DNA from 2 places in the Clostridium sp. SGI.024 genome. Region 2 is predicted to be linked to the other one. Evidence: a T-box and tRNA genes for the amino acid it is inferred to sense, from the RefSeq annotation. Region 2 holds a T-box; the other holds one or more tRNA genes.
The links. The T-box of region 2 lies ahead of trpS (tryptophan--tRNA ligase). A T-box ahead of a tRNA ligase gene usually reads a tRNA of that ligase, here a tRNA-Trp.
Positions count from the first base shown of each region.

Region 1: it encodes a tRNA-Trp, which carries the amino acid that the T-box ahead of trpS (tryptophan--tRNA ligase) is inferred to sense. The anticodon was not compared.

Region 1 is NZ_JBNPON010000024.1:10,722-22,288, reverse strand. Features, by position in the region: gene licT (BglG family transcription antiterminator LicT) at 1-612, opposite strand, end outside; gene ACQRD5_RS08610 (ligand-binding sensor domain-containing protein) at 764-4,033, opposite strand; tRNA gene ACQRD5_RS08605 (tRNA-Trp) at 4,151-4,226, opposite strand; gene ACQRD5_RS08600 (APC family permease) at 4,584-6,287, shown strand; tRNA gene ACQRD5_RS08595 (tRNA-Trp) at 6,392-6,467, opposite strand; gene ACQRD5_RS08590 (metal ABC transporter substrate-binding protein) at 6,509-7,390, opposite strand; gene tsaE (tRNA (adenosine(37)-N6)-threonylcarbamoyltransferase complex ATPase subunit type 1 TsaE) at 7,576-8,037, shown strand; gene tsaB (tRNA (adenosine(37)-N6)-threonylcarbamoyltransferase complex dimerization subunit type 1 TsaB) at 8,034-8,750, shown strand; gene rimI (ribosomal protein S18-alanine N-acetyltransferase) at 8,734-9,180, shown strand; gene ACQRD5_RS08570 (SseB family protein) at 9,389-10,768, shown strand; gene ACQRD5_RS08565 (MATE family efflux transporter) at 10,992-11,567, opposite strand, start outside.
Region 2 is NZ_JBNPON010000036.1:1,970-13,536, reverse strand. Features, by position in the region: gene hcp (hydroxylamine reductase) at 1-829, shown strand, start outside; gene ric (iron-sulfur cluster repair di-iron protein) at 1,090-1,791, shown strand; gene ACQRD5_RS10770 (DUF438 domain-containing protein) at 1,824-2,630, shown strand; gene ACQRD5_RS10765 (Crp/Fnr family transcriptional regulator) at 2,746-3,459, shown strand; gene ACQRD5_RS10760 (nitroreductase family protein) at 3,816-4,379, shown strand; gene ACQRD5_RS10755 (glycogen/starch/alpha-glucan phosphorylase) at 4,678-6,939, shown strand; gene ACQRD5_RS10750 (DEAD/DEAH box helicase) at 7,050-8,162, opposite strand; T-box leader at 8,436-8,685, shown strand; gene trpS (tryptophan--tRNA ligase) at 8,731-9,747, shown strand; gene ACQRD5_RS10740 (CotH kinase family protein) at 9,918-11,567, opposite strand, start outside.

The DNA.
Region 1 (11,567 bases), on a different contig from region 2:
CCTATCATAGTTTAAATCATCTTCATTAAATTCTATGGAGTAGTAATATCTTATAATATTTAAAACACCTTTAATTATATTAGTTGCAATAACAGATTCCTTTGAAGTTTCTTGATAGCTTGCATTAACTAAATGTAAAGCAATAAAAGCTGCTTCATCTTCAGGTAAATTAATATTTAATTTATTATTAATATGATTTACTGCCCATAGAGCTACTGAAAACTCTTCTTTATGAATTCTTCTTATTTCATCTAATAAATCATTTTTTATTTGTATATTGTTTTTGTATCTCTTTATCGCAAAGGCAATATGGTCAGCTAAAGATATGTATATTTGTTTATCTAATTTTCTATCTAGTTTTTTGCTAGAATAAGAGATTATTTCATGAGCTAATTCAAATATTCCATCTGGAATTTGATTTATTAATTTTTTAATCTTATTGCTCATTTTTTTATCATCTACAACAAATATTTTCTCAATTTTATCTTCTTCTATCTCCTGCCCAACCTTTCTTTTAAAGGCAATTCCTGACCCCATAATAATGACTTCTTTTTTAGTATTAGGATCTATTGATACAACTACATTATTGTTCAATATTTTTTCAACAATCATCTTACATTCTCCTTACACTTGGAAAATAAAATACCTAAACTAGAGTATACTAATACACCCCAATTTAGGTATTGCCTGCATTCCAGTAACAATCCAGATACTTAATAAATATATCTTATCATTGTAAATTACTACTGTCAATAATTATAACTTATCTTTGCTTTACAGGTAAAATAATTATAAATTCACTACCTTTGTTAACTTCACTTTTAACAAATATTTTACCTTTATGTAATGCAACTAATTGCTTAGTAAGTGTTAATCCTAATCCACTTCCTCCAAATTCCTCTGATATATTATGATACGCTTGTCCAAACCTATCAAATATAGCCTCATGATAATTTTTATCTATTCCAATACCAGTATCCTTTACTGATATTTTTACTGAATCTCCAAGGTCACTAATTCTAACTTCTATTTTCCCTCCTCTTTCAGTAAATTTAACAGCATTACCAATTAAATTAACTATGCACTTCTCTATTTCTGATTCATCACATTCTATAATTTTTTCTTCAATTTCAGGATCTATAATTAATTCAATTCCTTTTGATTCAATATAATTTTTCATAGATAAGGTTACTTCTTCTACTAAATAAACTATATTATGTTTTTTCAAGTCTAATTTATATGAGCCTGATTCTATTTTTGATGTATCTATTATATTATTAATTAACTTTAATAATCTATTAGAATTTTTTCCTATTGCCTCCATATAATAATATAACTTATCCTTTGGAATAACTTTATTATCTTCATTTAATTTTGTTATAAGCTGCTGAACAGAAATTATAACATTTAATGGAGTTCTAAGCTCATGAGATAAATTAATAAAATAATTATTTTTATATTTTTCATTTTCAATTAATTTATTATAAAGGATTTCATTTTCTTTAAATTTCTTATTCAGCTCATTAGACCTTTGAGCTACTAAGCTATCTAATATCTTCACTCTATTCCAAATTATATATATTATCACAAATAAAAGGAATGAATAAACCATATAAGCAAAAGGACTTTTCCACGGCTTCACTCCTACTGTAAAAGTTATACTTGTTGGCTCACTCCATTCTCCAGTAGAATTTCTTGCAATAACTTTAAATGTATATTTCCCACCATCTAAATTAGTATAATTAGCATAATTTCTATTATCAGCCATTATCCAATCATTTTCTAATCCCTCTAACTTATAAGCATATTGAGTCTTTTTAACGTTTCTATAATCAGGTAAAAAGAAGTTAAAGTGTATATTATTACTTTTATATTTTAAATGTATTTTGTCTAAATCTAAGAGTTCATCTTGGTTTGTATATGCACTTCCTATAACTACCTTTGGTATAAAGTCCTTTTCTTTTAATTTTTCTGGATAAAAGGTGGTTAGTCCATTAATTCCCCCAAAGAACATTTCACCATCATAAGCCTTATGATATGCATATCCATTAAATTCATTTCCTTGTAAACCATCTGTAACATCATAATTAATAAACTTATGCTCTTTTACATTAAATTTAGATATACCATAATTGGTACTTATCCAAGGATTATCTTCATTATCAATTAGTATTCCATAAATAAAGTTATTAGATAATCCATCACTTTCGTAATATCTTGTAAAAGTTTCATCTTCTCTATTAAATTTATTTAATCCATTTTGAGTTCCAACCCAAACCGTATTATTTTCATCTACTGCAATACTTTTTACTACATTAAAACTTATACTATTTTTATTATCTATTTCATTTTTATAGACTTTTACTTCATTGGTACTCTTATTTATTCTAATTAAGCCTCCATCTAAAGAAGATCCTATCCATATATCTCCATCTTTATCTTGAGCTATTCCTGAAAACATACCTTTAAGTATTCCATTTTTTAAAAACAATTCTTTATAAGACTTAAATTTACCTTTTCTATCAAAGGTACATACACCATTTGCAGTTGCTATCCACAAATCTCCATCCTTATCTATATATAAACTCCTTACATCATTTGATATTAAAGAATTATCACTTTCATCGTTTTCATAATTTTCTGTTAAATAATTATCATCTTTATGAAAATACTTTGTAAATTCATTGGTGTTCTTATCATACTTTGTTAATCCATATTCAGTCGCTATCCAAATCTCATTATCAATTCCAGTTATATCTCTTATATTATCACTACTAATGGAGTTATCATAATCAGAACTTTTATATTTAGTTATAGTATTCTTTTTTCTATCTATAACATTTATTCCATCTTGAACTGTTCCAACCCAAATAAGTCCATCCTTATCTTTATATATTCCAGCAATCATATTATCACTTAATGAATTGCTATTTAAATAATCCTTTTTATAATTTATAAAAGAATTTTCATTATTGAAGATACTTATTCCACCATATGTGCCAACCCAAACTGATCCTGATTTATCTTCAGTTAAACATAATACATCATCACTAACTAAGCTTTGAGGATCATATATTTTTGAATTATAATTTATAAACTTATTATCCTTTTCTTCTAACCTACTAAGTCCTTTACTAGTTGCTATCCATATTGTGTTTTTCTTATCTTTATATATTGAATTAATAGAATCACTAGCAATGGAATTTTCATCCTTTGGGTCATTATAATAATATTTCATCTCATTTGTCTCTATATTTAACTTATTTAATCCACCACTATATGTAGCTATCCATAAATTATTTTTGTCATCTGCATATATGTCATATATAAAATTGTCTGAGATAGAATTTTGGGAGCCGTCTGCATAATAATTAGTTATTTTGTTAGTTTCTCTGTTGACTTTATTAAGCCCCTCTGTAGTTCCTATCCATAAGTTTCCTTTTGAATCTTCATCTATTGAGTAAATAATTTGACTAGTTAATTTATTTGTACCAGCTTCTTCTTCATACAATCTTATAAAATTATCATTTTCTTTATCATATAAATTCAAACCATTTTCAGTTGCTATATAGATATCCTTCTTTGAATCTATTAATATTTCAGTTATATTATTATCAGATAAATTACAACCATCAGTACCTGAAAAATAATTTTTTATTTCATTTGTTTCTGTATTTATTTTATTTAAACCACCTGATGTTCCAACCCAGATATAGCCATGCTCATCTTCATTTATAGCTGAAATATAATTATTACTTATACTCTCATTACGTCCTTCTCTATATTTATATATTTCAAAGTCATGACCATTATATCTATTAAGGCCATCTGTTGTTCCTATCCACATATACCCTTTACTATCTTGAAATAAGTATTGAGCTGTAGTTTGAGACAATCCATCATCCACAGTTATTCTTTTAAAAACAATATCTTTTTTATCATTACTCAATGCATTAGCTTTTAAATAAAAAATATTAAGCATAAGGCTAGTTATTATAGAAAAAACTATTATTTTTTTTATTTTATATCTCATATAAATGATTCCCCACAGAATAATAATCAAATTTCTACTTTATATTATATACTTTATCATTTTTAATAAATATATAAAATAAAAAAAGGCTAAAAAATAAATTTTTTAGCCTTTTTTTGGCAGGGGCAGTAGGAATCGAACCCACAACCAACGGTTTTGGAGACCGCTACTCTACCAATTGAGCTATACCCCTTCAACAAAAGTTATTTTATCATGATAATTTGATACTTGTCAATAATAAAATAAATATATTTATAATTTTTGTAATCATTATCATCTTTAATATTTCAAAGGTTAATTAAGATATTTTAGTATAAACGACAAATTTTAGTTATTTCAACAATTATTGCACAGTATATTATATTTTACATTATATTATCTCATCACTATAATGTTCTTGAGATATTCGTTATTTATAAAGAGGTGCAATATGTTTTCAAAATTAAAAAAAAATATAATTGGACAACCCCTAAAGTCTTCACAAATCTAACATGAAAAATTAAGCGTTTTTAGAGGACTACCTATACTATCTAGTGATGCAATTTCTTCTGTGGCATATGCTTGTGAAGAAATTCTCTGGGTTCTAATTCCTGTTGTAGGCTTAGCAGCTTATACATCTTTACTTTATGTTACCTTATCAATTATATTATTACTTAGCATATTGATCTTTTCTTATAGACAAACTATTAATAGCTACCCTAAAGGTGGAGGTTCTTATATAGTATCTAAAGAAAATCTTGGAGAGATACCAAGCCTCGTAGCAGGGTCAGCATTAACCATAGATTACATCCTAACTGTAGCAGTTAGTTCTTGTGCAGGTTCTGCCGCAATTGTATCAGCTTTTCCAGCTTTATTACCTCATAGAGTATTTATATCCGTACTTATAATTCTACTTATGACTTTAGGTAATCTTAGAGGGATTAGTGATTCATCTAAAATATTTAGTATTCCAACTTACTTTTTTATTTTTGTAACTATAATAATGATAATTGTCGGAATAGTTAAACATATTTTCTTTGGATATTCACCTGTATCAGTAGTGGGAATCCCTGCTGTTTATGGAGATTTAACTATTTTACTTTTCTTAAAATCATTTTCAGCTGGTTGTACTGCCTTAACTGGTATTGAAGCTGTAAGTGATGGTGTTGCTAACTTTAAAGAACCAGCAACTAAAAATGCTAAAATTGTTTTAGGTTTATTATTCCTTATAGTTATTGTAATTTTTGGTGGTGTGTCATATTTATCCACTATTTATCATGCAGTACCAAGTCTAGATAAAACAGTTTTATCACAAATAGCTGAAATGGTATTTGGCACAAACACTTTAATGTTTTATGTAATTCAAATTGCAACTACTTTAATCTTAATAATGGCAGCTAACACAGCTTTTTCTGATTTTCCATTATTAATATCATTTATTGCAAGAGATGGATATGCACCAAGGCAACTTACAAAACGTGGTGATAGATTAAGTTATTCTAATGGAATATTAGCATTAGCATTCTGCTCATCACTTTTAGTAATAATATTTAATGGTGAAAGCCACTTCTTATTACCTTTATACGCAGTTGGAGTATTTATGTCATTTACATTATCTCAAACTGGTATGGTAATGAAATGGATAAGAGGAAAAGAAAAGTGTTGGAGACATAAAGCTTTCATAAATGGTTTTTGTGCTACAATAACATTTGTTTGTACAATTGTTATAGGAATAAACAAATTCCTTCATGGTGCTTGGATGGTATTTATTCTTATACCTTTCGTTATTTTCATAATGAAAAAAATAAAGAACCATTATACCTTCACAGCTAATGAACTTTCTATGCAAGGCCAAGAGTTTCCTAAGCTTAATGAAGCTACAGTAAAGCATTTTATAGTACCTGTTGGAGATTTAAATAGAAGTGTTATTAAAACATTAAATTATGCTAAATGCTTATCAAATGATATTGTAGTATTTCATGTGTCAACCAATGATAAAGAAACTGAATATATAAAGAACAAATGGGAAAAATATGAGATAGATGTTCCTTTAGTAATTGAAAAGTCTGATTATAGAGATATCCTAGATCCACTAGAAAGATTTATTAAAAATCAAAATTACTCTAAACATGACATTATAACAATAGTTCTTTCTGAATTGAATACCGAAAAATTTTATGATAATGTTCTTCATAATCATACTTCTGATATTATTAGAAAAAATTTATTGAAGAATAAAAATATTGCTGTTATAACTGTTCCTTATATAATATAATTAATTTTACTTAATAAAAACCTCTAGTTAAACTAGTGGTTTTTATTTTTAATGTAAAGTTTTTTTATAATAAAAAAGCCAGCAATAAAAAATTGCTGACTTTTTGGCAGGGGCAGTAGGAATCGAACCCACAACCAACGGTTTTGGAGACCGCTACTCTACCAATTGAGCTATACCCCTTTGCAGAACAATTAATATTATATCTTATGTCTATCTAAAAATCAACTACTAATATTTCTTTTATTTTTTAATGCTTCAATAATATCAGTTACATTTTTAATTAATACATCTTTATTTCCTTCAGAGCTTAACCCAACATAGGTATATTCATTTTTCATTTTACTCTTTAATTCATCTAATTTTTCAAAATTATTATCATAAATAAATATATTGTTAGTTAATTTATCTTCTACTACTTCCTCATCATTATCTTTTAATTTATTTACTTGTAATCCTAAGTCTCTAAATAAATAATCAAATTTATCTGTATTAGTATATATATTATAATTCTTATACTTTTTTAGTTCTTCTTTAGAATCACTTAAAAATTTATCTAGTTCATCAATTATCTTGTTATAATTTTCTTCATAATAACTTCTATTTTTTATATCTTTTTCTTGTAATGAGGTTTTAATATTATATAAAGCTATTTTATACTCATTAAATCCTAATAAATAATATGGATTTTCTTCATTTTCCTTAGATAATGATTTTGTTATTGTTCTTATTCCTCTACTAGCATTTATAATACCTACATTAGAATTCTTAGAGTTATCTACTATTTCATTTATCCACTTTTCGTAGCCTACTCCATTATATATGAACAAATCCATATTTAATATATTATTTATAATATTTTCACTTACCTTAAAATCTTTTATCTCTTTCTCATTACTAAATAAATACTCTACATTATGATTATCTAAAGTTAAAGCTTTAACCATTGAATATATTTCTTTATTTACTGTTAATATGTTTAAATAAGTATCCTTTTCTTCATCTAATTCATTTGTTGGATTTGCCATTAAAGGATTATATGAAAATGTCAATCCAAAAAATAATATAGAAGTAAAAATAAGGAAGGCATATGTTAACTTCTTCATCTTAATTTCCTCCAGGAAATAATAATTTACTTATATATATTTTATCTTATCATGACTAAAAAAGAATTACAAATCTTTTACATATTAATTACAAGTTAAATAATGTATTTATTTTTACCTTTCTTTTTTTCTTCATTTTAGATAGAATATATATTAATATAAATTCTTTAGAAAGGAGATTTCACATGAATTTTAATGTTGAAAATATAGAAGATACAACTAAACTTGGATTTGCTATAGGTAAACTATTAAATCCTGGTGATATAGTATGTTTAACTGGAGATTTAGGAACTGGGAAAACTCATATAACTAAAGGAATAGCCAAAGGTTTAGATATAGATGAATATATTACTAGTCCAACTTTTACTATAGTTAATGAATACGATTCTGGTAGGCTTAAATTATACCATTTTGATGTTTATAGAGTTAGTGATCCTGATGAAATTTATGCTATAGGCTTTGATGATTATATTTTTTCAGATGGAGTATCTATAATTGAGTGGGCTAATTACATTGAAGAAATTTTACCTAATGAATATTTACATATATTAATAGAAAAAGATTTGTCTAAAGGAGAAAACTATAGAAATATTACTATTACTCCTTATGGTGAAAGATATAATTATATAAAGGAGTTAAACTTATGATAGTTTTAAGCATAGATTCAGCATCAAAAGTAGCTACTGCTGCTCTTTTAGATGAAAATAATTTAATTGCAGAATATACAATTAATAATAAACTAGAACACTCTACTTTAATTATGGATATAGTAGATAAATTATTAAAAGATTCATCATTAGACATTGATGATATAGACGGATTTGTAGTTTCAAAGGGTCCTGGTTCTTTTACAGGATTAAGAATAGGAATGGCTACAGTTAAAGGCTTAAGTTTTGGTTCAAATAAACCATATATAAGTGTATCTAGCTTAGATGCTCTTGCTTATTCTTTAGTTAATTTTAATGGAATTATCTGCCCTATAATGGATGCATTAAGAAGTAGCGTTTATACTTGTCTTTATAAAGGAAATAATGGCACTTTAGAAAAAATAAGTGACTACTCTGCACTTGAACTAGATGAATTAATAGAGTTATTAAAAGAAAAAGGAGAAGATGTTATCTTCACTGGAGATGCAGTAAATAAACATAAGGATTATTTATTAGAGCATTTACCAAATTCCAATTTTGCTCCAAATCATCTTAGCATAATAAGAGCTTCTTCTTTAGGTGAGCTAGGAATTAAAATGTTATTAAATAATGAGTGTGATGATTTAAATTCATCTCCATTTTATTTAAAGAAACCTCAAGCTCAAAGAGAATTAGAAAAAAGGTTAGCGTTAAAAAATGAAAATAACTTATAATTTAATGACTAATAAAGATGTTAATGGAGTTTTTAATATATCAAATGCTTGTTTTTCCATGCCTTGGAGCATTGAATCAATTGAAGGGGAAATAAATAATCCCTTAGCAAAATATATTGTTGCAAGAGATGAAGATTCAAACTTAGTTGTTGGTTTTGTAGGTATATGGATAGTTGTTGGTGAAGGAAGCATAACTAATATTGCTGTTCATCCAGATTACAGAAAACAAGGAATTGGTGCAAAATTATTAGAATCATTAATTAATTTATGCACACATTTAGACTGTTCATTAATTAATTTAGAAGTTCGAGCATCTAATTATCCTGCTCAAAATCTATATGAAAAATATGGATTTGTAGTTGATGGACTTAGAAAAGGCTATTATGAAGATAACAAAGAAGATGCAATACTAATGACTAAATACTTATAAGAAATATAAAGGGATTTTCTCTTTATGAACTAAGAAATAATAAATAATTTAATATCATTTCAGGAGTGCATAGCATTGGCTATGCACTTCTGTTTTTTTATTTGCAATTTTTGGAAAGTATATTTATAATTTAGTAAAATACTATTGGTTCACCTACTAATTAATAAAAGTCTATTTATTTTATTAAGCATGAAAGAAGGTAAGTTATATGGGATTAATAAATAATTTGTTTGGGAGAAAGCAGGAAGAACAAAAAGTAAAAAAAAATGATGATATACCAACTAATTTCGTATTAGGAGTGCACGATACTTTCAAATTAAAGGAAAGTAATGACCTAATTGTTGTTGGACCATTAAAAGGAACTACACGAGTAGGTGATGCTGTGTATATATCTAATTTGGATAGTGATACAGAACCAACAAGCCTCTCCACAATAATTTCAATTGAAAAAGTACCAAACAATCTTACAAATGAGGCAAGTGATTGTCAAGTTGCACTTCGTATTGAAGGAGGAAGTTTGTTAGGCATTAGAAAAGGTACTGTTTTATATACAAGAACAACATCCGTAAAGACCGTTCATGATGCATATATTAATGCTATGGGAGATTGTTTTGTTGCACAGATGGAATTGGATATTCCTGATTCAGAATTAGAACAATTCAGCATCGCTGATTGCTACGAAGTTTGGAGATTATTTTCTTGGTTTCAATCCAAAACAGTTAAAGGAACAAATGAGGGACAAAATCAAATTAATTACAAAAAAATAGAAAGAGTTGCAAAGCAATTAATAAAAAAAATATTTGAGGCAGATGAAATTTACTGTGTTTTTAATAAACGAACAGGAGAACCAAATTTGTTTTCTACCACTAAAAAAATAGAAGAAGGATATATGTGCATGCCTCCAGACATTCTTATTTTTCCAAAATCATATAAGAGTATGGCAGAAGCATATTTTAGTAAATACCCCTATGAAATTAAGGAAATTAAGAATGGTGAAAGTAAGGATGGAATTTATAACTTTTTGGGAGAAACCTTCTATCTTAATGGTGCATGTGGTGTAAAGGTAATTTCAAATGATGTTTCAATTGCTTCAGGGATGCTTGTTCCAGAACCTAATTATGGTGATTTACCTGAAATTAATATTCCTATTACCAATCCTGATCTTGAAAGATGGTTACTTCTAATGGGTCAACTAGGAAATGTAGATGATGAAAATTCCAAATTAATTTATGGACTTTACTATAAGTTTATGAGTAAAGAATTGTTAAAAGCACGACTTCTTGTTCCTATTCAAAAGGATGGAGAAATTCCCCCTCCAAATGAAAATGGCGCTACTGTTTTAGATAAGGATGTGAAATTAAAATTCCCTATTGATAATGGGAAAGATGATAGACAAGCAATTCGCATGTATACTGATTGGAAACGTCTTAGAATGGTGTACGATGAAAATTGGTCTGGTCTTATTGAGCCAGTTAAGGATTTCATTGATGTATTCGACGTACTTTTAAATATGACAGAGTATTATGAAGCAGGTATCTATATTAGTAAAGATAGCTATTATCAAATGGAAGCAGAAAACAAAAAATAGAATAAATATATAGGACTACAGAATAATATTTCATTTCCCAAAGTGAATATAGCCTTAAGAAAAGATGAGCAAGAAATCAATGACTTCTTGCTCATCTTTTCTTAAGGTATATTTATTATACCTTAACCCTCTTTGTTTTTTATACTTCTTATAAGTATCTATCATTAAATTAGTATGATATTTTATATTATTCTAATACATATTCATTTACTTTGTCTTCATATTAATTTTTCTTCATACTATTAAGTAATATTATACCTGTTAAAAGTGATGCAATTAAATCACTTAATGGTTGTGCTATCCACACTCCATTAACTCCTAATCCAAATATTCTAGGTAAAATTATCATAAATGGAATTAATAAAATAACTTGTCTTAATAGACTTAATATCATTGCAGTTTTTGCTTCACCAATTGATTGAATATAGTTTGTTCCAGTAATTGAAACTCCAACTATAGGTAACATTAATAAATATATTCTTAATCCCTTAACAGAAATATCCATAAACTTAGGATCTTTATTAAATATTCCTATTATAGCTTCTGGGAAGCTTTGAACTACTATAAATGCTATTACTAATATAATAGTTGCAACTATAAGTGATAATTTATATGCTTCTTGAGCTCTTTTCTCTTGCTTAGCTCCATAATTAAAGCCTATTATAGGCTGTGCTCCTTGATTTATCCCAAAAATAGGCATTAAACACATAAGTGCAATTGAAGATATTGTAGCCATTGCTCCTATTGCAATATCTGTTCCATATATTTTAAGTACATTATTAGCTATAACTTGAACTAA
Region 2 (11,567 bases):
TGGACTTAAAAAATATAAGCATTTAGTTGGAAATTTCGGTTCTGCATGGCAAAATCAACAAAAGGAATTTGATAATATACCAGGATGTATACTTATGACAACTAATTGCTTAATGAAGCCAAGAGAAAGCTATAAAGATAGAATTTATAGTACTGGAGTAGTTGGTTGGGATGGAATAGTACACATAGGAAGAGATGAAAATGGATATAAGGATTTTTCTGAAATAATTAATAAGGCTTTAGAGTTAGGTGGATTTGAAGAAGATGAAGAAGAACATGAAATATTAGTTGGTTTTGCTCATAAGGCAACTTTAAGTCATGCAGATAAGATAGTTGATTCAGTTAAAGAAGGTAAGCTAAGACACTTCTTTGTAATTGGAGGATGCGACGGAGCAAGACCAGGAAGAAATTATTATACAAAATTTGCTGAACAAGTGCCAGAGGATTGTATTATATTAACCCTTGCTTGTGGAAAATATAGATTTAACAAGCTAGAATTTGGAGAAGTAAATGGATTACCTAGGCTTTTAGATGTAGGTCAATGTAATGATGTTTATTCTGCTGTGAAAATTGCAACATCTTTGGCAGATGCTTTTGGAACAGATGTAAATGCATTACCATTATCAATAATTTTATCATGGTATGAGCAAAAAGCTGTTGCAGACTTATTAGCTTTATTATCTCTTGGAATAAAAGGTATGTTCCTAGGACCATCATTACCAGCTTTTATATCACCAAATGTCTTGCAATATTTAATAGATACATTTGATCTTAGACCTATTAGTAACCCAGAAGATGATTTAAAAACATGTCTTCAACAATTAGTTTAATATAAGTTTTCTAAGGAGATGTAGTGACTTTATATCTCCTTATATTTTTATTCATATAAAAATATAAAGTTTTAGAAAGGTAATTATATAATGCGCTTAGTACTTCAATAATTAAAAATAGAGTAATTTACATATGCTCTTTACTTGAACTGTAAAATAAAAAATTAAAATTATAAAATTTGATTCAAATCACATTTTTATTTTGTAAGTTTTCTTATAATTTACTCATAGATAAGAAAACATTATTGGAGGAGTTCATTATGAAAAATAATATAAATAAAAATTTAAGTTTAGGTGAATGTGTTATTATTTATCCTGCAATTGTAGAAAAGTTTAATGATATGCAATTAGATTATTGCTGTGGTGGAAATAAAAATTTAGAAGTTGCATTAAAAGAAAAAGATATTGATGTAGATAAATTTATTGAAGATATAAATAAGGAGCTTGAAAAATTTGTATTTGATAATTCATCATATATAAATTGGAATGAAAAAAATTCAGAGGAATTAATTAATCACATAGTAAATACTCATCATACTAAAACTTTTGAATTGTTAAAGGATATAGATCCATTACTAGTTAAGGTATTTAAAGTTCATTATAATCACTTACCAGAAGTCTTAACTAAAGTTCATAAGCTTTTTGGAGCACTAAAATGTGAGTTAGAAGAACATTTAATAAAAGAGGAAAAGATATTATTTCCAAAGATAATTGAATTTGAAAATACTAATGATAAAACAAAGAAAAAAATTTTAAAAGCAGAAATAGAAAGATTTATAGGAGAACATGAAGCAGCAGGAGACATACTTAAAGAATTAGCAAGTATTACTAATGATTATAATGCCCCAGAATGGGCATGTACAAGCTTTAAATTAGCATATATGAAGATGCATGAACTTGAAAAAGATTTATTTGTTCATATTCATAAAGAAAATAATAGTCTATTTAAGAGATATCAATAGAAATTTATTGAAAATATAGAGGTGATTAATATATGGAAAAGAAAAGATTTATTTTAGATAATGGTATAAATAGAGCAGTCAATGAAGACAAAATAAAGGAATTAACAATACTTTTAAGAAATTTAAATGAAAAAGGATTAACAGAAGACTTAAAGGAAAAGGGATTAAAGCTTGTTAAATCAATAAGTCCATTGGAACTTTCTATGGCAGAACAAAGCTTAGTAGAAGAAGGAATGAACCCAAGTGAATTAAGACATTTATGTGAAATTCATATGATGATTTTAAAAGGTGAACTTGAAAAATTACAAAGTAATATATCTAAAGGACATGTTTTATATACGTTAATAGAAGAACATGAATTAATATTAAATTTTTTAAAGGAATTAGAAGAAGTGACAAATCTAATACTAGATATGGAAAGCTATGATAAGGACAGAAAAGAATTTACAAGAGTAACTGAATTAATTATAAGTATATTAGATGCTGAGCCACATCATAAAAGGGAGGAAGATGTTTTATTTCCAGAACTTGAAACAAGGGGGATAACAGGACCTACTAGAATAATGAGACTTGAACATGAAGATTTAAGAAAGAAGAAAAGAGCACTAAAGGAATTAAGTGAGTCTGTTGAAAACTTAGATTTTAATGATTATAAAGATGAGTTGAAAAAACTTTCAAATTCTATTTGTTTTGAATTAAAAGACCATATATTTAAGGAAAACTATATATTATATCCTACAGCATTAGAAAGTATAGAAAGCAATGCTAAGTGGGTTAATATGAAAAAAGAATGTGACAATATAGGTTATTGTACATTTACACCCGAGGATTGTAAGTAATAAATATAAACTTAAAAAGAATGCCTCCTTCTAAATTATATAATTTAATTATAAATGTGAGTTTTATAGTATAATTAAATTAATTTATATGATTTAGGCTAGGAGGTATTTTATTTTGAATTGTGATTGTTGTTGTGAAAAATGTGCAAGTAGATTATATGCACGAGAAGTACCTATATTTGAATCACTTTCTGAAGAGGAATTAGATAGAATAATATCTATAAGAAAGCATATGTTTTTAAAAAAAGGAGAAAGTTTATTTTTAGAAGGCGATAAAGTTTCTAAACTTTTTATAATAAGTGAAGGAATGATAAAAATAAGTAAAACTACTGTAACTGGAAAGGAGCAGATTATAAATATATTGACAGTTGGAGATTTTCTTGGAGAAAGTAATATACTAGGAGATACACATGAAATAAATGTATCTGCAACAGCAGTTAAAAATACTGAATTATGTACTATTTCAAGAGAAGATTTAAAAGAAATATTATATTCTAATCCTGAAATAGCATTAAAACTTTTGTCTGAATTAAATAAGAGACTATCAGAGGTAGAAAACTTAAGTAAGAATCTATCAAATAACAATCCTGAATCAAGAATATGTTATATGTTAATTGAGTTTTCAGAGAAATATGGAAAGATTATAAATGATAGTATAGAAATTGAGCTACCTTTAAATAGAGAAGGTATGGCAAATTACTGTGGCTTAGCAAGGGAAACGTTAAGTAGAAAACTAAGTTATTTAGAAAATAAAAATATAATAGATATTATAGGAACAAAGAAAATAAGGATAAGAAGTTTAGAATTATTAGAGAAAGAAATTTATTAATATATATAATGCATAAATTTTTATAACTATATATATTGGATAATAAAAGAATAAAATGGTAAAATAGAGTGAGGATATTTGGGACTTGATAATTAATAAGAGGATTTAGAGGGTGAATAATTTATGCATAAGGTCAATAAAAGATTCTATTAGAAATAGATAATCTTTTAGAAGCTATAGTGAAGAATTACTATTAGAAGAAACAATTGATAAAATTGAGGAATATGTTAATACATTGGATAATCCTTTTGATATTAATGTAAGAATAAGACTAGTAAAAAAAAGAAAAATATGATGGAGTAGTTAGATTAGGAACTTATGGAGTAATAAATGGTGCAAATTATTATCTTATAGCAGTGTGTGAAAAGGGTTACTTTGATTTAGAAGCATTAGGATATACATTTGAAAAGGCTATCTTATATTGTACTTCTTTAGGTCTTGATTCTGTATGGCTTGGAGCTAGCTTTAGTAAAAGTGCTTTTGAAAAGACAATTAACTTAAAAGAAAATGAAATATTACCAGTAATATCTCCAATTGGATATAAGGGAGGAAAAAAATCTTTTATTTCATATTTTATAAAGGACCATAGAAATAATAGAATAGATTTTTCAGAGTTATTTTTTAATAAAGATTTTAGTAAAAAGTTTATTAAAAAGGAAGATATATATTCTAGGACTTTAGAGATGGTTAGATTAGCACCATCATCTTTAAATAGCCAACCTTGGAGGATAGTGGTTGATGAAGATAACTTCCATATATATAATATAGGAAAATCAAAAATGAATAGAATAGATATAGGAATAGCACTTTGTCATCTTGATTTATTTTTAAAAGAAATGTGGATAGATGGAGAATTCAGATCTACTAATCCTAGACTAGATACTAAATATAAATATGTAGTTAGTTGGATAAGAAAATAGTAATGTATATTAAAAATATAACATTATAATTTATAAGTATTAGGAATTATTAGTTTTATTATAAAAAATATATATTATCTTATGATTCTTTGGATAAAATTCAAGGGGAAAATAAGATAATATATTTTTTTGCAATTTAATATAAAGAATATACAAATAAAAGAATTAATTTGCAAATTTTATTATTTAATACTGATATTATAATATTTGTAAAGGGTTTAATTAGTCCAGTAACTAAAGGGATTAATAAATAATATTATTATAAATGAAGGAAATAATGTAAGGGTGGGATAATAAAATGGTAAAAGAAATTTTATCAAAAGTTTTAAATGAGAGATTTAAAAAGACAATAAAAGAATCAAGTAATGAAGAAATTTATTTAGCTTTATTAGAATTAACAAAAGATTCAATAAAGAAACAAGGAAATAATGAAGGGAATAAGAAGTTATATTATATTTCTGCAGAATTTTTAATAGGAAAGCTTTTATCTAATAACTTAATTAATTTAGGCTTATATGAAGAAGTTAAAAAAGTTTTACATGATAATGGTAAGGAGCTTACTGAAATTGAAGAAGTAGAATTAGAGCCCTCATTAGGTAATGGTGGACTTGGAAGACTTGCAGCTTGTTTCCTAGATTCAATTGCTACATTAGGACTTAATGGAGATGGAATAGGTTTAAATTATCATTTTGGTTTATTTAAACAAGTTTTTGAAAATAATAAACAAAAAGCTGTTAAGAATCCATGGATAACTAGTGAAAGTTGGTTAAATAAAACAGATATAAAATTCGAAGTTCCATTTGGAGGTTTTAAGGTTACATCAACTCTTTATGATATAGACGTTACTGGATATAATAAGCCATGTAACAAACTTCATTTATTTGATATAGATACTATAGATGAATCCTTAGTAAAAGATGGCATTAATTTCAATAAGGAAGAAATAAAGAAAAATTTAACTTTATTCTTATATCCAGATGATAGTGATAAGGCTGGAAATTTATTAAGAGTTTATCAACAATACTTTATGGTAAGTAATGCAGCACAACTTATATTAAAGGAATTTGAAGCAAAAGGATATGATATTCATAAGCTAAATGAACATGTTGTAATACAAATAAATGATACACATCCATCAATGGTTATTCCTGAATTAATTAGGCTTTTAGGCAATAGAGGAATAGAAATGGATGAAGCAATAGAAATAGTTTCTAAGACTTGTGCATATACAAATCATACTATTTTAGCAGAAGCTTTAGAAAAATGGCCAATGGAATACTTGGATAGAGTTGCACCACAATTAATGCCAATAATAAGAGAGTTAGCTAACAAAGTAAAAGCTAAGTATTCTGATGAAAGAGTGCATATAATTGATAAGGATGGAAGAGTTCATATGGCTAATATGGATATTCACTATGGATTTAGTGTAAATGGAGTTGCTGCTCTTCATACAGAAATATTGGAAGATGAAGAACTTAAACCATTTTATGATATATATCCTGAGAAGTTTAATAATAAAACAAATGGTATAACATTTAGAAGATGGTTAATTCACTGTAATAATGAACTTTCAGAGTACATTAGTAGCTTAATTGGTGATGAATTTAAAACTGATGCAAAAAAATTAGAAGACTTAGTAAAATATATAGATAATAATGAAGTGCTAAAAAGGTTAGAAGAAATTAAAAAAGATAATAAATTAGAATTGAAGAAATATTTAAAGGATACACAAAATATAGATGTTGATGAAAATTCTATATTTGATATTCAAATAAAGAGACTTCATGAATATAAGAGACAACAAATGAATGTACTTTATATTATTTATAAATATTTAGAAATTAAGAAGGGAAATCTTCCAAAAAGAACAGTTACAATTATATTTGGAGCAAAAGCAGCACCAGCATATGTAATTGCTCAAGATATAATTCATACAATATTATGTTTACAAGAAATAATAAATAATGATCCAGAAGTAAATAAATATTTAAAGGTTGTTATGGTTGAAAACTATAATGTAACAAAAGCAGAAAAATTAATACCAGCTTGTGATGTTTCAGAACAAATTTCATTAGCTTCAAAGGAGGCTTCAGGTACTGGTAATATGAAATTTATGCTAAATGGAGCATTAACTTTAGGAACTGAAGATGGAGCAAATGTTGAAATTCATGAATTAGTTGGAGATGATAATATCTATATCTTTGGTGAATCAAGTGAAGAAGTTATTGAACATTATAAGAAATCAGATTACATTTCAAAGACATACTATGAAAAACCAGAAATTAAGGAGTTAGTTGATTTTATAGTAAGTGATGAAATGTTAGCTGTTGGAGATAAAGAAAATCTAACTAGACTTCAAAAGGAACTAATTAATAAAGATTGGTTTATGACATTACTAGATTTAGAGGACTATATTAAGACTAAGGAAAAGGTGTTTAAGGATTACGAAGATAGAAATACTTGGAATAAGAAGGTATTAATTAATATTAGTAAAGCTGGATTCTTCTCATCAGATAGAACTATTGAAGAATACAATAGAGATATATGGAAGCTAAGATAATAGGTAAGAGGGAAGAAGTAAGAGTTAGAATTAAAGATTGAAAAAATGAAAATTAAAAAGTAAAAAATAAGGAAGTGATTTGGAGTAAATTACTTCCTTATTTTAGCTGTTTATCTGAATTTAAAGTATCTTTCAGGAATATTAATTTTTAAGTATTCTTCAATTTCTTCTAGAATATTATAGTTTTTAGGATCTGTAATAAGGCAAGTATAACCAGTATCTCCAGCACGAGCTGTTCTACCTATTCTGTGAATATAGCTTTCTACACTTTCAGGAGCATCATAGTTATATATATGAGTTACTCCAGTTACATCAATTCCTCTTGAAGCAACATCCGTTGCAATTAAATATTGTATTTCACAATTTCTAAAAGATTTCATTATTTTTTCTCTTTTATTTTGAGGAATATCACTATGTATTTTAGCAGCTTTTATACCTTTAGCAGCAAGTTTAATTTCTAATTCATCAGCACGTCTTTTGGTTCTGCAGAAGATAATAGACATAAAGGGATTATCTTCTTCTAAAATCTTAACTAAAGCATCTGCTTTCCATCTGTCTGTAGTTTTAACAACTTCTTGTCGTATATTAGGAATTTCAGATTCTTCATTTTCTGTAATATCAATAATAGTTGGATTATCCATATATCTGTAAGCAAGTTTTTTAACCTTAGAATCTATAGTTGCAGAAAAGCAAAGAGTTTGAATCTTTTTTGGAGCATAAGACATTATTTTTTCTATTTCATTTCTAAAGCCCATTAAAAGCATTTGATCTGCTTCATCTATAACCACAGTATTTAATTTACTTAAATCTATGCTTTTTCTTTCTAAATGATCTATTAATCTTCCTGGGGTTGCAATGATAATGTTAATACCCTTATTAAGCTTCTTTAATTGAGAGCCAACATCTTTACCACCATAAGCAGCTAATATTCCTAAATCATTTATATTAAATTTATTAGCTTCTTCAGTAATTTGAATAGCTAATTCTCTAGTGGGAGATAAAATTAACACTTCTGTATTTTTAGAATTGCTGTTTATTCTTTGAAGAATAGGTAGTAAGAAGGATAGGGTTTTACCAGAACCAGTTTTAGACTTTACTATTAAATCATTTTTATTGATGATTTTAGGAATAACCTCTTCTTGAACCTTAGTAGGAGTTACTATTCCATTCTTTTTTAATAAGTCAATTAATTGCAAATTTATATTTAAATTTTTAAAATTCATATATTTATCCTTTCCATAAATCTTTATAAATAGAGAGGAGCTTGGTATCCGGCGAAAGACAACCCAAGCTCCTCAAGTAATTAGCACTTACGTACCAACTGCTTAAATAGAATAACATTAAATTAAATAAATAGCAACAAAAATATTAATAAATTTAATATATTTATTTGTTATTTAGAAAATTTTAAGTTTTAAATTTAAAAGATAATTAATAAAAGTAATATAAATATTGACATAAGTAGAATATAATAATAATATGTTAAAAAGAATATTCAAAATCTTATGAAAAAGAAATAGTAATTAAATTAAGCTTCATTAAAGAGAGTTAAGGCTGGTGAAATCTTAGCAAGAAGAAATTTAATGAATGGATCTTGGAGGAATAAGGAGAAATCTTATGAGAGTATCTGAAATGGTGGACTGCACCTTATAGCAGATAGAGTATGCTAGTACTTGAAGATGAGTGGTATAACTTTAAAGTTATGCAATTTAGGTGGTATCACGGAGATTTTACTTCGTCCTATTTTTTAGGGCGAAGTTTTTTTATTTTATATAAATAGGAGGATTAAATATGGGAAAAGAAGTTATATTAACAGGGGATAGACCAACAGGAAAACTTCATATAGGTCATTATGTTGGTTCTTTACTTAATAGGGTTCAATTACAAAATACAAATAATTATGAGATGAATATAATGATTGCCGATACTCAAGCATTAACAGACAATGCAAGAAATCCAGAGAAAATTAGAAATAGTTTACTAGATGTTTTATTAGATTATTTGGCAGTAGGAATAGATGCTAAAAAGTCTACTATTTTTATTCAATCTCAGATACCAGAGCTTAATGAATTAGCTATGCATTATTTAAACTTAGTTTCATTATCTAGGTTAGAGAGAAATCCAACAGTAAAAAGTGAAATTAAAGAAAGAGGATTTGAAAGTAGCATACCAGCAGGATTTTTAATTTATCCAGTTAGCCAAGCTGCTGATATAACTGCATTTAAAGCCAATCTAGTTCCAGTAGGAGAAGATCAGCTACCTATGATAGAGCAAACTAGGGAAATTGTTAGAAGTTTTAATAATATTTATAAAACTAATATATTAGTTGAGCCAAAGGCAATTATTCCAAAGGGAATTTCAGCAAGGCTTCCTGGAATAGATGGCAAAAGTAAAATGAGTAAATCATTAGGGAATACAATTTATTTATCAGATGATGAAGATACAATAAGAAAAAAGGTTATGAGTATGTACACTGATCAAAATCACATAAGAGTTGAAGACCCAGGAAAGATTGAAGGAAATGTTGTATTTACTTATTTAGATGTTTTTTGTAAGGATAAGATAGTATTAAATGAAATGAAGGAAAATTACAAGAGAGGTGGATTAGGAGACGTAAAGATAAAGAAATATTTAAATGAAATATTGCAAGCTGAGCTTAAACCTATAAGAGATAAGCGCAAAGACTTAGAAAAGAATAAATATTATTTATATGAAATATTAAAAGAAGGAAGTATAAGGGCAAGAAATATAGCTTCTAGTACACTAGTTGAGGTTAGAAATGTAATTGGATTAAATTATTTTATCTAAGTTATTCATATTTCCATTGAAATATATATGTTAAATAAATATAACTAGAGTAGATTATAAAGGAATTTTTGCTGGAGTAATAGCTCTTAGCGGTATGTAGTTACTTATATTTTATTGGATAGAAAAATTTGTCCATGTAAGTAAAAAGAGCTGTGTAAACAGCTCCATTCTTATTTAGCTTTAAATCTTTTTCTCTTAAATAAAGATACAAAAATGATACTTATTAATAACAAAGTTATATACCCAAATAAGGTGAAAATTGTACCTATACTATTTCTAGCGGTGAAGGGTGATGAAGTATTTATTTTCCCAAAGCCTTGCTGTCTATTATTTGTATTCATTTCTTCATTATCATTATTACTTTGCATTTGAACTTCGGGCTGTTCAGTTGGTGCATTAGGATTTTGATTTTTGTTGTTTTGCATCTGTCCATCCTGCCTTGGGGGTTTTGGCATTTGCCCTCCCTGCATTGGAGCTCCAGGTATTTCATTATCTTGAACTTGCTCTTCTAGGGCTTCATTATTCTCTATATTAGAGCTAGCAGTTGAGATAGCATCAGTAGGCTTTTGAAAGTTTATGTTTTTGTCCATATTTTTCATGCCACCTTGACTACCTAAAGCAGTTAAATTAACTGTAGTTTCAATAGTACCATAGTTAGTTGAAGGCTGACTTCCGTCAAGTTGTGTAGATATACTTTTTGATCTATCTACTCCGAAGTTTATTAATTCAGGAAGAGAAGCTATATATTCTTTATAAGTATAAAAGGCAGTAGCATCATTTTTAACATAATCTGATATAAGTGAATTTACTTGACTTATAGTATTTTCATAGGTTCCATCATTAACATAATTAACTATTTCTTGAAGATATTTATGATAAGTTTCTTTATACTTATCAACCTCTAATAATTTACCTATTAAAGGACTATTTTCAAGAGAATCTGTAACTGGGCTATCTATTGGGAAATTAATAGCTTTACTAGCTGTTCCTATATTAAAGGCCCCAAAGGAAAGGTTATAGTCCCAAGGAATTATTTCAAATACTCCATCTCTTTCATAAAGATAATAGTTATGTTTCATATTAGAAGCATAGCTATCTAAATTTACAAGGAAGGTATTTACTGCAAAATATCTAAGTATTTCATCTACATTAAGATATTCTTCTAAATTAGTTCCTTCATTTAGATTTTTTATCATTTCAATAACTTTATCTTCATCAGTGTCAGTTGTTGTTTTAAATACATTATTGTCAAATATATCAGAATAAGATTCTTTGTTATCATCAGAATAAACTAGATTTCCACCATTAGAAGCACCAATGCCTCCACCCATCATACCACCTCTAAATCCCTTATCTTTAAGGTTTTCATTGCCTTGAGAATTATTATTTTGGTTATCAATTATATTAGGAAGTGAAGTATTATCTCCATTTTGAACATTGCCCATATTAGGAGGTGTTATAGTTCCTCCGCCTTGTGCATTATCCATAGGAGGGGCCATATTCTCTCCATCTTGAGGATTATCCATATTAGGAGGAGGCATATTCTCTCCATCTTGATCTTTATTCATTGTAGGAGGTACAAAATTTCCTTCATTATTCATATTAGGCATCGTATCCTTGCCACCTATTTCATTTCCTTCAGGTTTATATAAGTTTCCAGATAAAGAACCATAATTTCTTTCAATAAACTCTTCTTCAATAACTTCTACAGCAAAGTATAATCCCCATTCTTCTCCATTTACCTTTATATTTGTAAAGGCAAAGGCTGGAGTAGGAACACCCATTTTTTCTAGAAGATCATAAGAAAGATATTCCTTCAT